Regions from separate parts of the Streptomyces hebeiensis genome, predicted to be linked through region 3. Evidence: riboswitches for the same ligand, from Rfam matches in the RefSeq annotation. Region 3 holds a riboswitch; each other region holds the start of a gene.
The links. Region 3 has a riboswitch for S-adenosylmethionine ahead of ACU6P3_RS03125 (putative leader peptide). Riboswitches for the same ligand answer to the same signal wherever they lie in the genome.

Region 1: linked by a shared signal. The riboswitch ahead of ACU6P3_RS08205 (aminotransferase class V-fold PLP-dependent enzyme) and the one ahead of ACU6P3_RS03125 (putative leader peptide) in region 3 are both predicted to bind S-adenosylmethionine.
Region 2: linked by a shared signal. The riboswitch ahead of thrC (threonine synthase) and the one ahead of ACU6P3_RS03125 (putative leader peptide) in region 3 are both predicted to bind S-adenosylmethionine.

What each region holds. Positions count from the first base shown of each region.
Region 1 is NZ_CM129812.1:1,905,086-1,912,667, reverse strand. Features, by position in the region: gene ctaE (aa3-type cytochrome oxidase subunit III) at 1-16, shown strand, start outside; gene qcrC (cytochrome bc1 complex diheme cytochrome c subunit) at 88-897, shown strand; gene qcrA (cytochrome bc1 complex Rieske iron-sulfur subunit) at 894-1,946, shown strand; gene qcrB (cytochrome bc1 complex cytochrome b subunit) at 1,943-3,577, shown strand; gene trpD (anthranilate phosphoribosyltransferase) at 3,887-4,951, shown strand; SAM riboswitch class IV at 5,210-5,327, shown strand; gene ACU6P3_RS08205 (aminotransferase class V-fold PLP-dependent enzyme) at 5,500-6,891, shown strand; gene ACU6P3_RS08200 (Lrp/AsnC family transcriptional regulator) at 7,034-7,315, opposite strand; gene ACU6P3_RS08195 (rhomboid family intramembrane serine protease) at 7,312-7,582, opposite strand, start outside.
Region 2 is NZ_CM129812.1:4,369,290-4,376,871, reverse strand. Features, by position in the region: gene ACU6P3_RS18880 (hypothetical protein) at 1-374, shown strand, start outside; gene groL (chaperonin GroEL) at 547-2,169, opposite strand; gene ACU6P3_RS18870 (cold-shock protein) at 2,614-2,817, opposite strand; gene ACU6P3_RS18865 (ubiquitin-like small modifier protein 1) at 3,210-3,485, opposite strand; gene thrC (threonine synthase) at 3,697-5,028, opposite strand; SAM riboswitch class I at 5,046-5,175, opposite strand; gene ACU6P3_RS18855 (glucosyl-3-phosphoglycerate synthase) at 5,312-6,349, shown strand; gene ACU6P3_RS18850 (alpha,alpha-trehalose-phosphate synthase (UDP-forming)) at 6,589-7,582, shown strand, end outside.
Region 3 is NZ_CM129812.1:739,474-747,055, forward strand. Features, by position in the region: gene ACU6P3_RS03090 (glycoside hydrolase family 9 protein) at 1-801, shown strand, start outside; gene ACU6P3_RS03095 (hypothetical protein) at 872-1,042, shown strand; gene ACU6P3_RS03100 (Rv1733c family protein) at 1,206-1,847, shown strand; gene ACU6P3_RS03105 (DUF1876 domain-containing protein) at 1,934-2,200, opposite strand; gene ACU6P3_RS03110 (phosphoribosyltransferase family protein) at 2,280-3,617, opposite strand; gene ACU6P3_RS03115 (DMT family transporter) at 3,718-4,713, opposite strand; gene ACU6P3_RS03120 (TetR/AcrR family transcriptional regulator) at 4,770-5,387, opposite strand; SAM riboswitch class IV at 5,601-5,747, shown strand; gene ACU6P3_RS03125 (putative leader peptide) at 5,784-5,921, shown strand; gene ACU6P3_RS03130 (glutathione S-transferase C-terminal domain-containing protein) at 6,098-7,018, shown strand; gene ACU6P3_RS03135 (amino acid ABC transporter ATP-binding protein) at 7,038-7,582, opposite strand, start outside.

The DNA of each region.
Region 1 (7,582 bases), 1.2 Mb from region 3:
CTACCTGATCAAGTAGCCGGGCCAGGCGCCCGAGCCGCACACAGTCCAGAAGCACCGACGCAGAAGATCCTGACACCGGGGTAATCCGTGAAAAAGCTCTCCGCACGACGACGCCATCCGCTGGCGGCGGTCGTCGTCCTACTCCTCGCGCTGGCGGCCACCGGGGGGCTGTACGCCGCGTTCGCGCCCGCGAAACAGGCACAGGCTGACGAAACCTCCCAGTCCCTCGCCATCGAGGAGGGCAAGAAGCTCTACACCGTCGGCTGTGCCAGCTGCCACGGGACCGGCGGTCAGGGCTCCTCCGACGGTCCGAGCCTGGTGGGCGTCGGCTCCGCCGCCGTGGACTTCCAGGTCGGCACCGGCCGGATGCCGGCCCAGCAGCCCGGCGCGCAGGTGCCGAAGAAGAAGGTCATCTACTCGCAGAAGGAGATCGACCAGCTCGCCGCGTACGTCGCCTCGCTCGGCGCCGGACCGATCACGCCGACCAAGCAGCAGTACGACCCCGCGGGCGCCGACGCGGCCAAGGGCGGCGAGCTGTTCCGTACCAACTGTGCCCAGTGCCACAACTTCACCGGCGAGGGCGGTGCGCTGACGCACGGGAAGAGCGCGCCGGGTCTCGAGGGCGTGGACCCCAAGCACATCTACGAGGCCATGCAGACGGGCCCGCAGAACATGCCGTCCTTCCCCGACACCACGATGCCGGAGCAGCAGAAGAAGGACATCATCGCCTACGTCAAGGCGGTGAACGGGGACGAAACCGAGAGCCCCGGCGGTCTCAAGCTGGGCGGCCTCGGCCCCGTCAGCGAAGGGCTGTTCGCCTGGATCTTCGGTCTGGGCGCATTGATCGCAGTTGCCGTCTGGGTCGCGGCCCACACCGCTAAGGCCAAGAAGTCATGAGTAGCCAACACAATCCTGAAGAGACCCTGCCGTCCGAGCAGGCAGCCGCGCGCGGCACGGTGGCGCAGGCGGACGACCCGTTCGCGGACCCGGGACTGCCGGCCCACAAGCCGCGCATCCAGGACATCGACGAGCGCGCGGCCAAGCGGTCCGAGCGCGTGGTCGCGTTCCTGTTCGTGCTGTCGATGCTGGCGACCGTGGCGTTCATCGCCTCGTTCGTGGCGTTCCCCGTCGACAAGAGCGTCTTCATCTGGCCCATCGGCCACATCAGCATCCTGCACTTCTCGCTGGGTGTGACGCTGGGCCTGGCCCTGTTCTGCATCGGCGCCGGCGCGGTCCACTGGGCCCGCACGCTGATGTCGGACGTGGAGACCGCCGACGACCGGCACCCGATCGAGGCCGCGCCCGAGGTCAAGGCCAAGGTCCTGGAGGACTTCGCGCAGGGTGCGGCGGAGTCCGGCTTCGGCCGGCGCAAGCTCATCCGCAACACGATGTTCGGCGCGCTGGCGCTCGTACCGCTCTCCGGCGTGGTGCTGCTGCGTGACCTGGGCCCGCTGCCCGAGAAGAAGCTCCGCACCACGCTGTGGGCCAAGGGCAAGCAGCTCATCAACATGAACACCCACCAGCCGCTGCGTCCCGAGGACGTCGCCGTGGGCTCGCTGACCTTCGCCATGCCCGAGGGGCTCAGCGAGCACGACGAGGACTTCCAGAAGGAGATCGCCAAGGCGGCCCTGATGATCGTCCGGATCCAGCCGAACGAGATCAAGGACCCGCGCGAGCTCGACTGGTCGCACCAGGGCATCGTGGCGTTCTCCAAGATCTGCACCCACGTCGGCTGCCCGATCAGCCTCTACGAGCAGCAGACGCACCACGTGCTGTGCCCGTGCCACCAGTCCACCTTCGACCTCTCCGACGGCGCCCGCGTCATCTTCGGCCCGGCCGGTCACGCCCTCCCGCAGCTGCGGATCGGCGTGAACGCCGAGGGCAACCTCGAAGCGCTCGGCGACTTCGACGAGCCCGTCGGTCCTGCCTTCTGGGAGCGCGGATGAGTACCACGACTGCCACCGAGAAAACGAAGCGCCAGGCACCCGCCGGCGAGCGGGTCGCCGACTGGGCGGACGGCCGGCTGGGGATCTACTCCCTGGCCAAGGCCAACATGCGCAAGATCTTCCCGGACCACTGGTCCTTCATGCTCGGTGAGATCTGCCTCTACAGCTTCATCATCCTCATCCTCACGGGTGTGTACCTGACACTGTTCTTCCACCCGTCGATGAACGAGGTGGAGTACCACGGCAGTTACGTGCCGCTCCAGGGCGTGCTGATGTCCGAGGCGTACGCCTCGACGCTCGACATCAGCTTCGACGTCCGCGGTGGTCTGCTGATCCGGCAGATCCACCACTGGGCCGCCCTGATCTTCGTCGCGGCCATGCTCGTCCACATGATGCGGGTGTTCTTCACGGGTGCGTTCCGCAAGCCCCGTGAGGTCAACTGGGTCTTCGGCTTCCTGCTGCTCGTCCTCGGCATGTTCACCGGCTTCACCGGTTACTCGCTCCCGGACGACCTGCTCTCCGGCACCGGTGTCCGCTTCATGCAGGGCGCGGTCCTGTCGATGCCGGTCGTCGGCACCTACCTGTCGATGTTCCTGTTCGGCGGCGAGTTCCCGGGCGGGGACTTCGTGGCCCGGTTCTACTCGATCCACATCCTGCTGCTGCCGGGCATCATGCTCGGTCTGGTCGTGGCCCACCTGATCCTGGTCTTCTACCACAAGCACACCCAGTTCGCGGGTCCGGGCCGGACGAACAGCAACGTCGTGGGCATGCCGCTGCTGCCGGTCTACATGGCCAAGGCCGGAGGCTTCTTCTTCCTGGTCTTCGGTCTGATCACGATCGTCGCGGCCATCGCCTCGATCAACCCGATCTGGGCGCTCGGCCCGTACCGGCCCGACCAGGTCTCCACCGGCGCCCAGCCCGACTGGTACATGGGCTTCTCCGAGGGCCTGATCCGGGTGATGCCCGGCTGGGAGATCAACTTCGCGGGCCACACGCTGGTGCTCGGCGTGTTCGTGCCGCTGATGATCTTCCCGCTGGTCCTGGTCGCGATCGCGGTCTACCCGTTCATCGAGTCCTGGGTCACCGGTGACAAGCGCGAGCACCACCTGCTGGACCGCCCGCGCAACGCGCCGACCCGTACCGCGTTCGGCGTGGCCTGGCTGACCTGGTACTTCGTGCTGCTCGTCGGTGGCGGTAACGACCTCTGGGCGACCCACTTCCACCTGTCGATCAACGCGATCACCTGGTTCGTCCGGATCGCCTTCTTCGTGGGACCGGTCATCGCCTTCATCATCACCAAGCGGATCTGCCTGGGCCTCCAGCGCCGCGACGCCGAGAAGGTGCTGCACGGACGCGAGTCCGGCGTCATCAAGCGGCTGCCGCACGGTGAGTTCGTCGAGGTGCACGCCCCGCTCGACCAGGCGGACCTGCACAAGCTGACCGCGCACGAGCAGTACACGCCCGCCGAGATCGGCCCAGAGGTCGACGAGAACGGCGTACGGCGCAAGGTCAAGCGCTCCGAGAAGCTCCGCGCGAAGCTGAGCAAGGGCTACTACGGCGAGGGGAACCAGATCCCGAAGCCGACCGCCGAGGAGTACAAGGAGATCACCAGCGGCCACGGCCACCACTGATCCCCGACCGCGCGGTCGGCCCCGGCCGCGCGGTCACCACACGTCGCCACCACCGAGGGCCCCGGCCCGGTCTCCCGAGAGGGGACCGGCCGGGGCCCTCGGCCGTGGCGGGCGGTCCCCGGCCGCGCGGTTCGCCCGTCCGCCGAGACACGGGCTGTCCGCAGTACGGGCAACGGGTCGGGTACCGGGGGTACGCGCCGATAGGCTTACGGCAGTCCCCGCCGGCCGGTCGTCACAGGCCGTACGGGGCCCCGTGGCCGGATCACGGATCCACCCCCGTCACCTCATCCCAGTAACCCAGGAGCGAGCATGAGCGCTGTTACCCCCGCCGGAGGCGACACCGTGGCGGCGTACTCCTGGCCCGGCATCCTGGACGCGCTGCTCGCCGGCACGGACCTGAGCGCGGACGCCACCGCCTGGGCGATGGACCGCATCATGAGCGGCGAGGCCACCGACGCGCAGATCGCCGGCTTCGCGGTGGCCCTGCGGGCCAAGGGCGAGACCGTCGCGGAGATCAACGGTCTCGTCCGCGCCATGTACGCGCACGCCAACCTGATCGACGTACCGGGCCGCAGCGTGGACATCGTCGGCACGGGCGGGGACGGCGCCAAGACGGTCAACATCTCGACCATGTCCTCCATCGTGGTGGCGGGCACCGGCGCGAAGGTCGTCAAGCACGGCAACCGCGCCGCGTCCTCGGCGAGCGGGGCGTCCGACGTCCTCGAACAGCTCGGCGTCAACCTGGAACTGTCCCCCCGGCGGGTCGCGGAGGTGGCCCAGGAGGCGGGCATCACCTTCTGCTTCGCCGTCAAGTTCCACCCCGCCCTGCGGCACGTGGCTCCCGCCCGCAAGGAACTGGGCATCCGGACGACCTTCAACTTCCTGGGCCCGCTGACCAACCCGGCGCGGGTCCGCGCGCAGGCGACGGGGGTCGCGGACGCGCGGATGGCCCCGATCGTCGCGGGCGTGCTCGCGGAGCGGGGCTCGACCGCGCTGGTCTTCCGCGGCGACGACGGCCTGGACGAGCTGACGACGACGGCGACGTCGCGGGTGTGGGTGGTACGGGACGGCAAGGCCTCCGAGGAGCCCTTCGATCCGCGCCAGGTGGGCCTGGACCTGGTCCCGGTCGACGCCCTGCGCGGCGCGGACGCGGCGTACAACGCGAACGTGGCCCGCCGCCTCCTGGCCGGCGAACAGGGCCCGGTCCGCGACGCGGTTCTGCTGAACGCGGCGGCGGCGCTGGTCGCGCTGGACCCGACGGGCGACTCGCTGGAGCTCCAGCTGTCGGCGGGGATCGCGCGGGCGGCGGAGTCGATCGACTCGGGGGCGGCGGGGCGGGTGCTGGAGGCCTGGGTGAGGGCGAGCCACGCGTAGTCGCCTCCGGCGGGGACGGTGCCGTGCCCGGTCGTGGGCCCGGGGCCGGGGCCTCGGCCCGCCCCGCGCCGCGCAGCCGGCGCCAGGGGGCTCGGGGGCGGAGCCCCCGTAACGGTGGTCCGGGTCCCCGCCCCGGTGGTGGGAAGGGGCGGGTGGGGGAGCAGCCCGCCGCAGGCGTCACCCGCGCGCACCACCCCGCGTCCCGAATCGCGGACACCCGTTCAGTCCCGCCGCCCCCTGTGCCATACTCTCGCTCCAGGTCATGAGTGACAGCGACTACGGCCCCGGCCCGCTGTCCGGCAACCCTCCGTCCGTGGCGGGGTGCCCCGGGTGAAGACCAGGCCGTGGGCAGCGAGGTCCGCGGCAAGCGCGGACCCCTGCAACCCATGGGGTCCTGGTCCTCAAGGGAGCAGTCTCGTGAGCAAGCGAATGCGCTAGGGCGCCACCGCCCTTTCCCACCCCCACGCCGTTCGGCGCCGTGTGTCCCTCCGCCGCGTCCGCGTGGGCTCTTGAAGCCGTTCCGACTTGTGCCACCGGGAGATACCGCCATGTCCGCATGCCCGAACACCGCCGACACCCTCACCGCCGCCGCCACCGCGGAGCCGCTCCCCGTGCTCGGCCGCGACGTCACCGTGCCGCTCGTCACCGGTGGCGAGGTCACGTACGCCGCCCTCGACTACGCCGCCAGCGCGCCCGCCCTCCAGCGCGTCTGGGACGACGTCGCCGCCTACGCCCCGTACTACGGCAGTGTCCACCGCGGCGCCGGGTACCTCTCGCAGCTGTCCACCGACCTGTTCGAGAACAGCCGCCGCACCGTCGCCGAGTTCCTCGGCTGCCGCCCCGACGACCAGGTCGTCTTCACCCGCTCCACCACCGACTCGCTCAACCTGCTGGCCGCCGTGGCGCCCGCCGACTGCCAGGTGTTCGTCTTCGAGACCGAGCACCACGCCTCGCTGCTGCCGTGGCGCGACGCCCAGGTGACGTATCTGAACGCCCCCCGTTCCCCGGCCGAGGCCGTCTCCACGCTGGAGCGCGCGCTCGACGTCCGTGCGGGGCGGGGGCCGGCGCTGGTCTGTGTGACCGGGGCGTCCAACGTGACGGGTGAGCTGTGGCCCGTACGGGAACTCGCCGCCGCCGCGCATGCGCGGGGGGCCCGTATCGTGCTGGACGCCGCGCAGCTCGCGCCGCACCACGCCGTGGACATCACCGGGCTCGACGTCGACTGGGTGGCCTTCTCCGGGCACAAGCTGTACGCGCCGTTCGGTTCCGGTGTGCTCGCCGGGCGCGCGGACTGGCTCCGGGCCGGGGAGCCCTACCTCGCGGGCGGCGGCGCCAGCCGTCGGGTGGCACGGCGTGCCGACGGTGGGGTGGACGTCGACTGGCACACGACGGCGGCCCGCCACGAGGCCGGTTCGCCCAATGTCATCGGGGCCTACGCGATCGCCTCCGCCTGCACGGCGCTCACCGAGGCGGGCTTCGACGCCCTCGCCGCACGGGAGCGGCGGCTGATCCGCCGGGTGCGGGAGGGGCTGGCCGAGGTGCCCGAGGTGCGGGTGCTCTCGCTGTTCGGTGACGACGCGCCGCGCGTGGGCGTCCTGTCGTTCGTGGTGGAGGGCTGGAACAGCTCGCACTTCGCCGCCGCGCTCTCCGCCGAGTACGGCATCGGGGTGCGGGACGGCCTCTTCTGCGCGCATCCGCTGCTGCGGACCCTGCTCGGCAGCGGCCCCCAGGAGCCGGGGGAGTGCGGCGCCCCGGAGGCCGGCCCCGGTGAGCGGTCGCTCAACGCGATCCGCGTCAGCTTCGGTGCCGGCACCCCGGACGAGCACGTGGAGAGGTTCGTGCGGGCGGTGCGGGAACTGGTGAGCGAGGGCGCCCGGTGGAACTATCGGACGGAGGACGGCCGCTGCGTTCCCGACCGGGAGACCACGGCCGTCGCGTGACGCGGGCGATGGAGTACGGGCCGTCCCGCACGGCCCTGTCGCACCGGCTCCCGAGGCGGGGGCCGGTGGGCTCGCGTACGCGGGGCCGGCCCGTCGCGCCGGACGCCGGAACCCGACGTTCCGCGGCCCCCGCCGGGAGGCGCTACGCGTCGAGGCCGATCGCGAACGCCGCCTCCAGGTCGTGCTGCGAGTACGTACGGAACGCCACGTGCGTGTCCGTCGCCTCCACGCCCTGGATCTTGCTGATCCGGCCCGGGATCACCTCGGCCAGATCGTCGTGGCGTGCGACCCGGACCATCGCGATCAGGTCGTACGTACCGGTCACCGAGAAGACCTCGCTGACGCTGTCCAGCGCGGCGATCGACTCCGCGATCTCGGGGATCCGGTCCACGCTGGTCTTGATGAGCACGATCGCGGTGATCACGGCTGGTGTTCTCCCTCGGTGGCCGCGGTAGGGCTTTTCACTCTATCCGTACGCCGGCGGAGTGCCCACGCGTACAGGAACCCCACCACGAAGCCCACCAGATGGGCGAGGTAGGCCACCCCGGGGCCGGATCCCGCGCCACGGGCCGCCAGCCACTGGAGCACGAACCAGAAGATCAGCACGAGCCAGGCGGGGAAGCGCAGCGGCAGGAACAGCAGGAACGGGAAGACGCTGGTCACCCGGGCCCGGGGGAAGAGGTGGAGGAAG
Region 2 (7,582 bases), 3.6 Mb from region 3:
TGCGGGCCGGGGACATCGCCGACCTGAGCCGGTTCGACCTGGACGAGGACGAGAAGAAGCTCGTTCCCTACTACGTCACCGTCGAGTACCGCAACACCGGCGAGTACGACCTGTACCCGGGCCTCCAGGACGACCTGGAGCTGCGCAGCGCCTCCGGGCAGCCGTCGCGGCCGCTGGTCCTGATCGACATCGGCGGGCCGGGGGTCGGTGAGTGCCCGGACGCCACGCCGGACGAGATGGTGAAGCCGGGGGCCACGGTCACGCAGTGCTCCGTCCATCTCCTCGCCAGGACCGACCGCCCGGCGACGTTCACGCTGAGCGGCGACGACCCGAAGGCCCGGCCCCTGACCTGGACGGCCACCGTCACGGACTGACACGACGGCCCGGGGCCGCACGGCCAGGGCCCTGGCGGACACCCGACGGGCACATGGCCGACGCCCGACGAACGCCGAGGGCGGCACCCCTGGGAGAAGGGGTGCCGCCCTCGGTTCAGGACGGTCGATCCGACCGGCGGCCGGGGCCGCGCCCCTGCCGCCGGGTTCCGGATCAGAAGTCCATGTCACCGCCCGGCATGCCGCCCGGAGCGGCCGCGGCGGCCTTCTCCGGCTTGTCGGCGATGACGGCCTCGGTGGTGAGGAACAGCGCGGCGATGGAGGCCGCGTTCTGCAGCGCGGAACGGGTCACCTTGGCGGGGTCGATGATGCCCTCGGCGATCATGTCGACGTACTCGCCGGTCGCGGCGTTCAGGCCGTGACCGACCGTCAGGTTGCGGACCTTCTCCACGACGACGCCGCCCTCGAGACCACCGTTGACGGCGATCTGCTTGAGCGGGGCCTCCAGGGCCAGCTTGACGGCGGCGGCACCGGTGGCCTCGTCGCCCTCCAGCTCCAGCTTCTCGAAGACCGAGGCGGCCTGCAGCAGGGCCACGCCACCACCGGCGACGATGCCCTCCTCGACGGCGGCCTTGGCGTTGCGCACCGCGTCCTCGATGCGGTGCTTGCGCTCCTTGAGCTCGACCTCGGTCGCGGCACCGGCCTTGATGACGGCCACGCCGCCGGCCAGCTTCGCGAGGCGCTCCTGGAGCTTCTCGCGGTCGTAGTCCGAGTCGCTGTTCTCGATCTCGGCGCGGATCTGGTTGACGCGGCCCGCGACCTGCTCGCTGTCACCGGCACCGTCGACGATGGTGGTCTCGTCCTTGGTGATGACGACCTTGCGGGCGCGGCCCAGCAGGTCCAGGCCGGCGTTCTCGAGCTTGAGGCCGACCTCCTCGGAGATGACCGTGCCGCCGGTGAGGATGGCGATGTCGTTCAGCATGGCCTTGCGGCGGTCGCCGAAGCCCGGGGCCTTGACGGCGACGGACTTGAAGGTGCCGCGGATCTTGTTGACGACCAGCGTCGACAGCGCCTCGCCCTCGACGTCCTCCGCGATGATCAGCAGCGGCTTGCCCGACTGCATGACCTTCTCCAGCAGCGGAAGGAGGTCCTTCACGTTGCCGACCTTGGAGTTGACGATCAGGATGTACGGGTCGTCCAGGGACGCCTCCATACGCTCCATGTCGGTGGCGAAGTACGCCGAGATGTAGCCCTTGTCGAAGCGCATGCCCTCGGTGAGCTCCAGCTCCAGACCGAAGGTCTGGGACTCCTCGACCGTGATGACGCCTTCCTTGCCGACCTTGTCCATGGCCTCGGCGATCAGCTCGCCGATCTGGGTGTCGGCGGCGGAGATGGAGGCGGTCGAAGCGATCTGCTCCTTGGTCTCCACGTCCTTGGCCTGCTCGAGCAGGGCGCCGGAGACGGCCTCGACGGCCTTCTCGATGCCGCGCTTGAGGGCCATCGGGTTGGCGCCGGCGGCCACGTTGCGCAGGCCCTCACGGACGAGCGCCTGGGCGAGGACCGTCGCGGTGGTCGTACCGTCACCGGCGACGTCGTCCGTCTTCTTGGCGACTTCCTTGACCAGCTCGGCGCCGATCTTCTCGTACGGGTCTTCGAGCTCGATCTCCTTGGCGATGGACACACCATCGTTGGTGATCGTGGGGGCGCCCCACTTCTTCTCAAGGACGACGTTGCGGCCCTTGGGGCCAAGGGTGACCTTGACGGCGTCGGCGAGCTGGTTCATCCCGCGCTCGAGACCGCGCCGTGCCTCCTCGTCGAACGCGATGATCTTGGCCATGTGAAGTGGTCCTCCCGGACGGATGGGGTCTCCCCTGCTCGAACGCAGTTGAGAGCTTGGGGAAGGATTGCTCCGGACCGCGCTGGCGCCCGCGACGGACGGCCGGAGAGCTGGTGGTTCATTGCCCCACCGGCCCTCGGGCCTCACCGGCCCGGTCCTTTGAAGTTGTCACTCTCACTCGCAGAGTGCTAACCAATGATTAGCACTCGACCCCCGAGAGTGCAAGCACGAAGGCGACCGCCCGCCCCCGGATCCCGTCCCTCCGGGCGGGTGTCGAGGGCGGTTCCCGCCGGGCGCGGGGGCCGCCCCACCCCGTCCCGTCCCACCCCGCCTCGTACGTGCGCGCTTCCGCGCGCACACACGTACGCACGCGAGGGGCCCGTATCCCAGTTCTGGGATACGGGCCCCTCGGAGTGAGTGCGTCGGTGGCCGATCGCGCCGGGATCAGACGGCGAGTTTGACCATGTCCGCCTGCGGACCCTTCTGGCCCTGCGAGATCTCGAACTCCACTCGCTGACCTTCTTCAAGGGTGCGGTAGCCATCCATCTGGATCGCGCTGTAGTGGACGAAAACATCCGCACCACCGTCGACCGCGATGAAGCCGTATCCCTTCTCCGCGTTGAACCACTTGACGGTGCCCTGAGCCATGCCCAACTCCCCTAGTACCGGCCCTCGCACGGGGCCACACTTCGCGCCGGAACGCGTCGACCGCGGCTGAATGTATCTGCCCAACTGCCCTCTGCAACAGGTCAATCGGACGAGAAATCTGGGGATGGCCGAACACGCATAGTGCTGAATCCACTGCGTTCCGGGGCAAGTCGGGCCGGGCAAAGCGCGCATCCCGCGCAAAGTTCACCCGTGTTTTCCCCTCAGGTTGTCGCGTTCTCGATCGCGTCCGAGGGGGGTTCGACCCGGCCGGCGGAGGGGTGTTCCCACACTCTACCGTGCTCAACCATCGGGAATGCCCCCCTCCGCTTCTCTTGCGGAGAGGGGCATTCTCCGAGCACGTGCGGCAACCCGCGCGGGCGGGAGACGGGGCGTCAGCCGCCGGCGACCGCGGGGATGATCGAGACGCCGGCGCCGTCCGGCGTGGCCGTCTGGAGCCCCTGCTCGAAGCGGACGTCGTCGTCGTTCACGTACACGTTCACGAACCGGCGCAGCTTGCCCTGGTCGTCGAGGACGCGCGCGGCGATGCCGGGGTGGTCCTTCTCCAGGGACTGGATGACATCGGCGAGGGTCGCGCCCTGCGCGGAGACCTCGGCCTGGCCGCCGGTGTACGTGCGGAGGATGGTGGGGATACGGACGTTGACGCTCATGGGAAGCCTTTCGTGAGGAGGAGGGGCGGCGGCGGGAGGCGAGCCGGACGCGGTGGCGGGAGGCGAGCCGGACGCGAGCGACCCGGGGGGCGGGCTCGCCGCCGGACCGCCGGGACGGGCAGGGCCGCCGAACAGCCCCGGGCGAGCACGGCCGCCGACGGACGACGGCCGTGGACGGACGACGGCCGTGGACGGACGACGGCCGTCGCGGTCAGCCGGCCAGACCGGCGGCGCGGAACGCGTCGAGGTCCGGCCGGATCGTCGCCGTCGGCCCCGTCGTCTCCGCCACGGCGTCCAGCGTCTTCAGCCCGTCGCCCGTGTTGAGGACCACGGTCGTCAGCGCCGGGTCGAGGACACCGGCCTCGATCAGCTTCTTGGTCACGCCGACGGTCACGCCGCCCGCGGTCTCCGCGAAGATGCCCTCGGTCCGCGCCAGCAGCTTGATCGCGGCCACGATCTGCTCGTCGTCCACGTCCTCGACGGCGCCGCCGGTACGCCGGGCGATGTCCAGCACGTACGGACCGTCGGCCGGGTTGCCGATGGCCAGGGACTTGGCGATGGTGTCCGGCTTCTGCGGCCGTACGACGTCGTGCCCGGCCTTGAACGCGGTGGACACCGGCGAGCAGCCCTTCGCCTGGGCACCGAAGATCTTGTAGGGCTTGTCCTCGACCAGACCCAGCTTGATCAGCTCCTGGAGACCCTTGTCGATCTTCGTGAGCTGTGAGCCGGAGGCGATCGGGACGACGATCTGGTCGGGCAGCCGCCAGCCGAGCTGCTCGCAGATCTCGTACGCCAGCGTCTTGGAACCCTCGCCGTAGTACGGCCGGAGGTTGACGTTGACGAAGCCCCATCCCTCGCCCAGCGGGTCGCCGATGAGCTCGGAGCAGAACCGGTTCACATCGTCGTAGTTGCCCTCGATGCCGACCAGCTCACCGCCGTAGACGGCGGCCATGACCACCTTGCCCTGCTCCAGGTCGTGCGGGATGAAGACGCAGGAGCGGAACCCCGCGCGGGCCGCGGCGGCGCCGACGGCCCCGGCGAGGTTCCCGGTGGAGGAGCAGGAGAGCGTGGTGAAGCCGAAGGCGCGGGCAGCCTCGACGGCGATGGCGACGACCCGGTCCTTGAAGGAGTGCGTCGGGTTGCCGGAGTCGTCCTTGATGTGCAGGGAACCGGTGACGCCCAGCTCACGGGCGAGGTTGTCGGCCTTGACGAGCTTGGTGAAGCCGGGGTTGATGCTCGGCTTCGTGGCCACGTCGGCGGGGACGGGCAGCAGCGGGGCGTAGCGCCAGATGTTGTCCGGGCCCTCGGCGATGCGCTTCTTCAGTTCTTCCGGGTCGCCGCCGGGGAGGTCGTACGCCACTTCGAGCGGCCCGAAACACTCGGCGCAGGCGAAAATGGGACCGAGGGGGAACCGCTGGCCGCATTCGCGGCACGAGAGCGCGGCGGCGGGCCCGAGATCGACGGACGCCGGTGTGGAAACGGTGGTGGCGGGGGCGCCGGCGGCGCTGTTGGTGTCGCCGGTGGGGGCGGTCTGCACAGCCATGGAGGCGAGGCCCTTTCTCCTCATCTTCCTCGCGACGTACTTCGCCACGAGCCGGAATTGGCACCTTCCCCACCGTGACCTCGAATGGTCGGCGGGAGGGTTGCCGGGACTTCGACGGGCCGTTCCCTCAGTCCCTCTGGATGAGCGCTATGGCACCGGACCCTGGGTCCGGTGCGTTTGTTCACGTGTTCAAGACTGTAACCGAAGGGGTGGACGGTTGAGATAGCCGTCCGCACCGCGAGATGGATCACGTTTCATGGCAGACGCGCAGGGAGTACCGACCGTGCTGGAAGAGGTGGAGCACTGGCTGACCAGGCGTTCCTGGTCCGTGGCCGAGCGTCCGCTCGACCGGCTGCTGGCGGCGAAGGCCGCCCGGGGCACGACGGTGAGCGTCGTGCTGCCCGCCCTGAACGAGGAGGAGACGGTCGGCGGGATCGTCTCCGTCGTACGGCACGAGCTGATGGAGAGGGCGCCGCTGGTCGACGAGCTGGTGGTGGTCGATTCCGGTTCCACGGACCGTACGTCCGAGGCCGCGGCGGCGGCCGGGGCACGGGTGGTGCACCGGGACGCGATCCTGCCCAGGCTGCCGGCCCTGCCCGGCAAGGGCGAGGTGCTGTGGCGGTCACTGCTGGTGACGAGCGGTGATGTCGTGTGCTTCGTGGACGCCGATCTGCGGCGGTTCTCGGCCGACTTCGTCTCGGGGATCGTGGGACCGCTGCTGACGGACCCCGAGGTGCAGTTCGTGAAGGCGATGTACGACCGGCCGCTGGGCGCGGCGGGCACGGGTGTGGCGGCGGACGCGGGCACGGGCACGGCGGCGGGCGCGGACACGAGCATGGCGGCGGGCTCGGGCTCGGCGGGGGCCGGGGGCGGCGGTCAGGGCGGCCGGGTGACCGAGCTGGTGGCCCGCCCGCTGCTCAACCTGCACTGGCCACGCCTGGCCGGTTTCGTCCAGCCGCTGGGCGGGGAGTACGCGGCGCGGCGCTCGCTGCTGGAGCGGCTGCCCTTCCCTGTCGGGTACGGCGTGGAGCTGGGCCTGCTCGTCGACGCCCTGCACACGGTGGGGCTGGACGCGCTGGCGCAGGTGGACGTGGGGGTGCGGTTCCACCGCCACCAGGACGAACGGGCGCTCGGGCGGATGGCGGCGGCGATCTACCGGACGGCCCAGGTACGGCTCTCGCGCGGGCACCTGGTCCGGCCGGAGCTGACGCAGTTCGAGCGCGGCGGGGACGGGTTCGTACCGCGTACGCACCCGGTGGACACGGAGGAGAGGCCGCCGATGCGGGAGATCGCGGAGTACGCGGCGCGCCGGGCGGCGTGACCGAAAGCGGCGGGACCGGGGTGTCACGGCCGGCAGGACCGGGGCGCGACGACGCCGCGGGCGGCGGTACCGGCGCGGCGGGTCCGGGGGCGGCGGCCCGGACGGCTCACCGATCCGCCGGCTCAGCCCGCCGACGCGTGACCGGTGGCGTGGCCGGCGGGCGGAACGGTCCCGGGTTCACCCGTGCCGGACCACATCCGTACGTTTGAGCGTTTCCTCGACGGGCTAGGTTTCGCGACATGGTCTCCGAGCACGCCGCCCAAGTCCTCGTCGCCTCCAACCGCGGCCCCGTCTCGTACACGTTCGGTGACGACGGCACGCTGACCGCGAAGCGCGGGGGCGGCGGCCTGGTGTCCGGGCTGTCGGCCATCGGGCCCGGTACGGACGCGGTGTGGGTGTGCGCGGCGCTCGGCGACGGCGACCGGGAGGCCGTGCGGCGCACGGACGGCCGGATCGACCCGGCGGAGACGGGCGGCCGGCGGGTGCGCATGCTGGACATCGCGCCCGAGGTGTTCGCCGGGGCCTACAACGGGGTGGCCAACTCCACCCTGTGGTTCGTCCACCACCTGCTGTACCAGACGCCGCTGGAGCCGTCGTTCGGCCCGGAGTTCCGGGCGCAATGGGCGGCGTACGAGACGTACAACCGCGCGTTCGCCGAGGCCCTGGCCGACGAGGCCGGCGAGGGCGCGGCGGTCCTGGTGCAGGACTACCACCTGGCGCTGGTTCCCGGCATGCTCCGCGCGCTGCGCCCCGATCTGCGGATCGGCCACTTCTCGCACACGCCGTGGGCGCCCGTGGACTACTTCCGGATGCTCCCCGACGACGTCGCGCGCCAGCTGCTGCGGGGCATCCTGGGCGCGGACCGCGCGGCGTTCCTGACCCACCGCTGGGCGGAGGCGTTCCGCGCGTGTTGCGAGTCGCTGCTGGGCGGCACGGGCGACACGCGCATCGGAGTGCACGGACTGGGCGCGGACGCCGACTTCCTGCGCGAGCGGGCGCACCGCCCGGACGTGGACGAGCGGCTGGTGGCGCTGCGCAAGGAGATCGGCGGCGGCGACGCGGACACCGCGCCCCGGAAGACGATCGTCCGCGTGGACCGCACGGAGCTGTCCAAGAACATCGTCCGCGGCCTGCACGCCTACCGCCGCCTGCTGACCGACCGCCCGGAGTGGCACGAACGCGTCGTCCACATCGCCTTCGCCTACCCGTCCCGGCAGGACCTGGCCGTCTACC
Region 3 (7,582 bases):
GCCCGGCGCGCCTGGACCGCGGCGAAGGCGAACCCCAGTCTGCTGGCCCCGGACTCCGACGGCACCGGCGGCGGGGCGTACGGCGACGCCACGGTCAGCGACGAGTTCTACTGGGCCGCCGCGGAGCTGTACACGACGACCGGTGAGACGGTCTACCGGGACGCCGTCACCTCCTCCCCCTGGCACACCTCGGCCGGCGCCTTCACGGACGGCGGCTTCGGCTGGGCCGACACGGCCGCCCTCGGCCGGCTCACCCTGGCCGGCGCCAGGACCGGGCTGCCCGCCGCCGACACCGCCCGCCTGCGCGCGTCGGTGACCTCGGCGGCCGACCGCCATCTGGCCGTCATGTCGGGGCAGGGCTACGCGGTGCCCATCCCGGCCTCCACGTACGTATGGGGGTCGAACGGCCAGGTGGGCAACAACGCGGTCGTGCTGGCCACCGCGTACGCCCTGACCGGCAGCCGCTCCTACCGTGACGGGGCGATCGAGACCCTCGACTACCTGCTCGGCCGCAACACGCTCGGCCAGTCCTACATCAGCGGCTACGGCGAGCAGCCGTCCCGCAACCAGCACCACCGCTTCTGGGCCCACCAGGCCGACGCCTCGCTCCCCAACCCGCCCGCGGGCTCCCTGGCCGGCGGCCCGAACGCGGGCCTTCAGGACCCGGTCGCGCAGGAACGCCTGCCGGGCTGCGCGCCCGCCGCGTGCTACATCGACGACATCGGCTCGTACTCGACCAACGAGGTGGCGATCAACTGGAACGCCCCGCTGGCCTGGCTCGCCCAGTTCGCCGCCGAGTGAGACGTCCCGGGCCGCCCGCCCCCGGCCGGAGGTGGCGGGCGGCGCCCCCGGCCTCCGGCGGGAGACGAGCGTGCGCGTCCCCGCCGCGATGGCGCGCGGGAACTCCGCCGCCGGGAGCGCCCTGGAATACGACCTCCATTCGCTGGGCGGGGCGGAAGCCGCCACTCGCGCCGCCGGACTCCACACCGCGCTTCTCCGTCACGCGGGAAACCGCTACCGGCAGTCCGCCGACCTGGGCTGACGCGGGCGTGAGCCGACCCGGGACCGAGCCGGTGCGGTCGGCCGGTCCGTCGGACAACGCGCACGGCTCGAACGGTGCGCACGGCGACGTTCCTCGGCCCGCGAAGCGCGGCATCATGGTCTGTAGGGGGAGGGCAGGGCGCTCCCGGAAGGCGGGACGGACCATGAGATTGCCGCACCCGTACCAGCATCCGAGGCCACACCCGCACCACCACACGGGACGGCTGGGGAAGCTGTCGCCGTACGGGCATCGGGCCAATCCGCTCCTGCGGCTCTCCGACTGGCTGCGGATCTGGGTGGACCTGTTGATCGCCGCCGCTCTGGTGATCGGCGTACCGGCCGCGGGGTGGGCCGCCGGGGCGGCGACGTACGACCACTACCAGGCTGTCACCCGGAGCCGGAGCGCGGACCGGCACCGGGTGACAGCGGTCCTCACCGGCGACGCCGGTGGGTCCGCCCCGATCGCGGGGCCGGGCGTCGCGCTCGCCGGCGCACCGGTCCGCTGGACGGCGGCGGACGGCACGCACCACGGTACGGCCGCGGTAGCGGCGGGGCTGCGGAAGGGCCGGCAAGTGCACATCTGGGTGGACGACAGGACGGAGAAGGTCGTGGCGCCACCGTCGAGCCCCGGGCCCGCCGTGACGCTGTTCTCCGGCGTGGCAACGGGGGTGACGGCAGCCGGCGGGGCGGTCGGGCTCGCCGCCTGTGTCCGCGCCGCCGTCCGCCGGTCGTTGGACCACCGGGACTGCGCGCGGTGGGAGAAGGAGTGGGCGCGGGTCGAACCCCACTGGTCCCACCGCGCCTGACGTCGGCCGCCACCCAGCCGCCGGGCCCGACGCCGGGCCCCGTCACCGGCCGCGGAGGCCGCTGACCGCCGGGCCCGGGTCGTCGGTCATCTGAGGGCGGTGTCGGCGGGCCCCGCGAGCTGCACGATGTCGTCGGAAGCGACGTCGTGCAGGCGGATGGCGAGGTCCTCCAGGGCCCGGCTGGCGGCGAGTTCGTCGCCGATCTCGGGAACCGTACGGTCGACGGGGTTGCGGCGCGCGACACCCCTGCCCACGACGTGGGACGTCTCCCCGGTGTTCAGGACGGCACGGGCCCGCGTCTCGTCGCCGTCCTCCGTGATGTCGATCTGCGCGTTCCACTGCTTGGACTGCATGACTGCCTCCCCAAAAGGGACTCTCTTCTCATCCTTCCACTTTTCCGCCGACCCGGACGGGCGCCGGAACGCGGGCCGGTCAGACCGAGCGGTCGTACCGGGTCTCCCCGAGACCCACCGTGCCGGACGGGGGCAGGTGGTCCAGGAACCAGCCACGGGCCAGTTCCCCCACCGCCTCGATCGCCCCGGGCTCCTCGAACAGGTGGGTGGCCCCGGGGACCAGCGCCAGCCGGTGCTCGCAGCGCAGCCGCTCGGCCGCCGACCGGTTCAGCTCCACGACCTGGAGGTCGGCGCTGCCCACGACGAGCAGGGTGGGCGCGCGGACGGCGGCCAGGTGCTCCCCCGCGAGATCGGGCCGGCCGCCCCTGCTGACCACGGCCGCGATCTCCGCGGCCGGCTCCGCGGCGGCCGCGAGCGCGGCCGCGGCGCCGGTACTGGCACCGAAGTAGCAGACCGGCACCGGGTGCTCGTGGCGCAGCCACGCGGTGGCCCGGCCCAGCCGCTCGGCCAGCAGCCGGATGTCGAAGACGTTGCCCCGGTCGAACGCCTCGTCGGGGGTCAGCAGGTCGAACAGCAGGGTGCCGAGACCGGCCCGGTTCAGTTCCGTGGCCACCGCCTGGTTGCGCGGGCTGTGCCGGCTGCTGCCACTGCCGTGGGCGAAGACCACGACGCCCGGCGCCCCGTACGGCAGGACCAGGTGTCCGGGGAGGCCGACCCATCCGGCGCCGATGGTGACCTCCGCGTCGACGGCCGGCGGGTCACGGCGCGCGCCGTGACCCACGGTCCGCGCGTTCTCGGCCAGCAGCTCGGCGACTTCCGCGTCATCGGTCTGCGAGAAGTCGTCGTACCACTGTCCGACCGAGCCCAGCCGGTCGGGCGAGGACAGGCAGACCAGCGCGTCGGTCTCCCGGTCCAGGGCGGCCAGCGCCTCGGGCGGCGCCACCGGCACGGCCAGCACCACCCGGTCCGCGCCCCGCGCCCGCGCCACCTGGCAGGCGGCGGACGCGGTGGAGCCGGTGGCGATCCCGTCGTCCACGATCAGCGCCGTCCGGCCGACGAGTTCCACCGCGGGGCGCTCGCCCCGGTAGTGCTCGAGGCGCCGTTCCAGCGCGGCCCGCTCCGCCCGCTCCACCGCGGTGCGCTCGCGGGCGCCTACGCGGGCGGCCATGACCACGCTCTCGTTCAGGATGCTGACGCCGCCCTCGCCGATGGCGCCGAATCCGAGTTCCGGCCGGGCCGGCACGCCGAGTTTGCGGACCACGATCACGTCCAGGGGCGCGTCGAGGGCCCGGGCCACCTCGTAGGCCACCGGTACGCCGCCCCGCGGCAGTCCCAGGACAACGGGATCGTCGAGGCGCAGCCGCCTCACTTCGTCGGCGAGCCGCCTCCCGGCGGCGGTGCGGTCGGAGAAACGCATGCCCGCCTCCTCTCCCGAGGCCGAGCTGTCAGGCTTCCTCTTCCAGTCCACCTCGAAAACGCGCGGAGCGTAAGAGGCGGAGGGCAAGAGGTGGAATGACCTATTCCGGCGGTTCCCGGCCCGCTGCCACCGGGGCCGGGCCGACGTCGCCGTTCACCGGTCGCACGGAGGGAACGGGCGGTGCCCCACGCGAGGGGCGTACGGCGCGGGCGGGGCGGCGTACCGGTCGCGCGGGGGCGGTCAGGACGGCGAGGCAGCCGACGACGAGGGCGACTCCGGCCCAGCCCAGCGCGGGCAGGCGCTCCCCGACGACCACGACGGCGAGGACGGCGGCGACGGCGGGTTCCAGGAGCGACAGCGTCGTCGCGGTGGTCGCGGTCACCCGCGCCAGCCCCCAGCCGAACAGGACGTATCCCGCGAACATGGGCACCAGGGCCATGTACGCGCCGACGGCGGCATGGGACCAGGACGCCAGCAGCGGTGCGCCGGTGACCACCAGGACCGGCAGGAGCAGCAGGCCGCCCAGCCCGAAGACCGCGCCCATCGCGGCGCGGGACGCCGTACCCCCGCTGATGAGACGGTGCGCCGCCCAGGAGTAGACGGCGTAGGTGACACCGGCGACCAGGCCGAGGCCCACCCCGAGGACGGTCCTCGCGCCGGACCCGGACCCGGCCCCCGCGCCCGGGTGCGCCCGGGCGGCCTCGGCGGCGCACAGCAGGACGACGCCGAGCAGGCCGAGCCCGGCACCGGCGGCCCAACGGGCCGTCAGCCGACGGCGGTCCACGAGGCGTTCGACCAGCGCGGCGGCGGGCGGGGCGGCGCCGATCGACACGACCGTCCCCACCGCGACCCCGGCCAGCCGCATGGAGGTGTAGAACGCGAGGGGGTAGACCGCCACCGCCACCGCGCCGAGCAGGACGAGGCCGCGCCGCGCGCGCAGGGCGGCCCGGTCCCGCGTGATCGGCCGGGCGGCGGTGACGGCCTGGAGCAGTCCGCCCAGCCCCATCGCCACGGCCCCGATCGCGAGCGGGCCGACGGCCGGGGCGAAGGTGGCCGCGGTTCCGGTGGTGCCCCACAGCACCGAGGCCGCGAGCACGCACGCGGCGCCCGCTCCGCCGCCGCGCGACGGGTGCGGGCCCGTCCCCGCCCCGGTCACCGGGTCCCGGCCCAGGCGTCCACCACGGAGGCGGCCAGCGCCCGCGCCCGCCGCAGGCGGGCCCCGTCCCCCTCGAGACCGGCCCGTGCCACCGCGCCTTCCAGCAGGAACGACAGGTGCTCCGCGATCGCGTCGCTCTCGCTGCGCCGGTCGGGCCGCAGGCCGCGCAGGTGGCCGGCGAGCAGTTCCTCGACCTCTTCCTTGTGGCGGCGCACCGCGTCCCGCCCCGGGTCGCCGGCCGGCAGTTCGGCGGCCGCGTTGAGCAGCCCGCAGCCCCGGAAGCCGTGCTCGTACGCGAGCGCCGCGTGGTCGGAGTACGCGTCGAAGACGGCGAGCACCCTCGCGCGGGGGCCGTCGGCCCGTTCCAGCCGTCGCCGGTACAGTCCCAGCCACTCCTCGTGCCTGGCCTCGAGGTAGGCCCTGACGAGTTCGGCCTTCGAGGAGAAGTTGTTGTAGAGGCTCATCTTCGCGACGCCGGCCTCGGCGGTGATCGTGTCGATCCCCGTGGCCGTCACCCCGTCCGCGTAGAAACGGCGCGCCGCGGCGGCGAGCAGCCGCGCACGCGCGCCGCCCCGCCGGGTCGGCCGCGCGGGTGCCGCACCGGTCTCCGTCATGCCCCTCCTGTCCCGTGCGTTCGTCCTGACCCGTACGTCCGTGTACGGCCCTCCGCCTCCGCGCCATACTAGGTAGACCGGTCTGTCCCGACAACCTCGCTGTTCCCTGACGGCACGGTCCCGGGGGCGGAAGCGCCGCGCCGGACGCACGCCCCGTCGGGCGCCGACGCCTCCCTTGACGGTCTCGCGGAGCGCGATCAGACTGTTGTGGACGGTCACGATTGTCAGCGCCCGCCGCGCAGGAGTTTTCTGCTCGTGCGGGTCATCGGCCCCGGCCCGCTGACGGGCAACCCTTCCACCGCGACGGGGTGCCCCGGGTGACGACCAGGCCCCGCCGGAGTGGCGGGACAAGCTCGGTCTCGCGTCCCGCGAGCCCCCGACGGTGGGACCGGTGAGATGCCCAGGAGTGCCGGCGCGAGAGCGGACGCGCCACGGTGTCACCGGCGCTCCCGCGTGCCCCGTTCCCTCCTTCTGACGCGGCGTCTGCACATCGACCTGCTGCGCGTCAGCAGCGCCTGCGTTTCCGCCCGTTAGGGACGTCCCCGGCCACACGTCCGCGAAGGACCGGTGGCCGCCGGGCCACCGATCAGCCACTGCCCACGGGGCCCGCTTCGGCCTGCCCGCCCCCTTAGGGGTCCTTTCACTATGCCCGTCCGCCCACCGGTGCCGCCGTTTGTCACCGGGGTCCCTCCACCACCTCTTGGAGAGCCATGCCCCCGACCACCGCGCCCAGGACCACCACGCACCCGCGCAAGCCGGCCCCGCCCTGTCCGCACACGACACCCTCCGCCCGCCCCACTCCCGCCTCCGTCCCCTTCCGCAGCCGGATCGGGGACGACCGGGCCGGCGGGTTCTACCCGGCGCCGCGCCGCTACCACCTGTATCTCTCGGCCGGCTGTCCGCGCTCGCTGCGCGTCGCGCTCACCCTCGGCCTGCTCGGGCTCGGGGACGCGGTCACCACCACGGTCCTCACGCTGCCCGCCGAGGCCGACGCCCCCGGTCCGCTCGCCGGGCTGCGCCGGGCGTACGAGGCCACCCGGCACCGCTACGACGGTCCGCTGACCGTGCCCGCGCTGTGCGACCGGTGGAGCGGACGCGTCGTCAGCAACCACACCCCCGACATCCTGCGCGACCTCGTCGACCAGGTCGGCGACCGCGTCGGCCGGGCCGCGGACCTGCGTCCCCCCGCCCTCCTGACGGAGATCGAGGCCGTCCGTGCGCTGCTCGACGAGGACGTCACGCGGGCGGCCCAGCGGGCGTGCGCGGCGGCGGCGCGACCGGGCCGGGACGAGGCCCGCCGGACACTGCTCGCGGCGCTGGACCTGCTCGAGGCACGGCTGACGCGGGGACCGTACGCGGCGGGCGGCCACCTCACGGCCGCGGACGTGGACGTCTGGGTGGCGCTGGTGCACCTCGACGGCGTGCAGCGGCTCCACCTGGACGCCGGAACCGCACAGGACATCGGCCGGTACGAGCGGCTGTGGGCCTACGTACGACGGCTGTACGGCCACCCGGCCTTCCAGGCCGCCTTCCGCCCGGACGACATGGCCCGTCTGCACCGCCGCACCTGCGACGCCCCGCTGTCGTCGGGCGCGGCTGTGACGCTGCCGGGGATCCTCGGCCCGGTCTGACCCTTGGAGGCCGGCCCGCTCAGAGCCGGCCCGCCGCCACGATCCGGCGCAGGAAGCGCCGCGTCCGCTCGTGCCGCGGTTCACCGAAGACCCGTGCCGGCGTGCCTCGTTCCAGTACCACGCCGCCGTCCAGGAAGCACACCTGATCGGCGATCTCCCGGGCGAAGCCCATCTCGTGGGTGGCCAGCACCATCGTCATGCCGTCCTCCTTGAGGTCCCGTACGACCGAGAGCACCTCACCGACCAGTTCGGGATCGAGCGCCGCGGTGATCTCGTCCAGGAGCAGCAGCCGGGGCCGTACGGCCAGGGCCCGGACGATCGCCGCCCGCTGCTGCTGTCCGCCGCTGAGCCGGTCGGGGTACTCCCCCGACCGGTCGCCGAGGCCGAGACGTGCCAGCAGTTCCCGCGCCCGGTCCTCGGCCTCCGCGCGCGGGAGGCCGAGCACGCGGCGCGGCGCGAGAGTGGCGTTCTCCAGCACCGTCATGTGCGGGAAGAGGTTGTACGACTGGAACACCACGCCGATACGGCGGCGCACCGCGTCCGGATCGACCCCTGGGGCGGTGA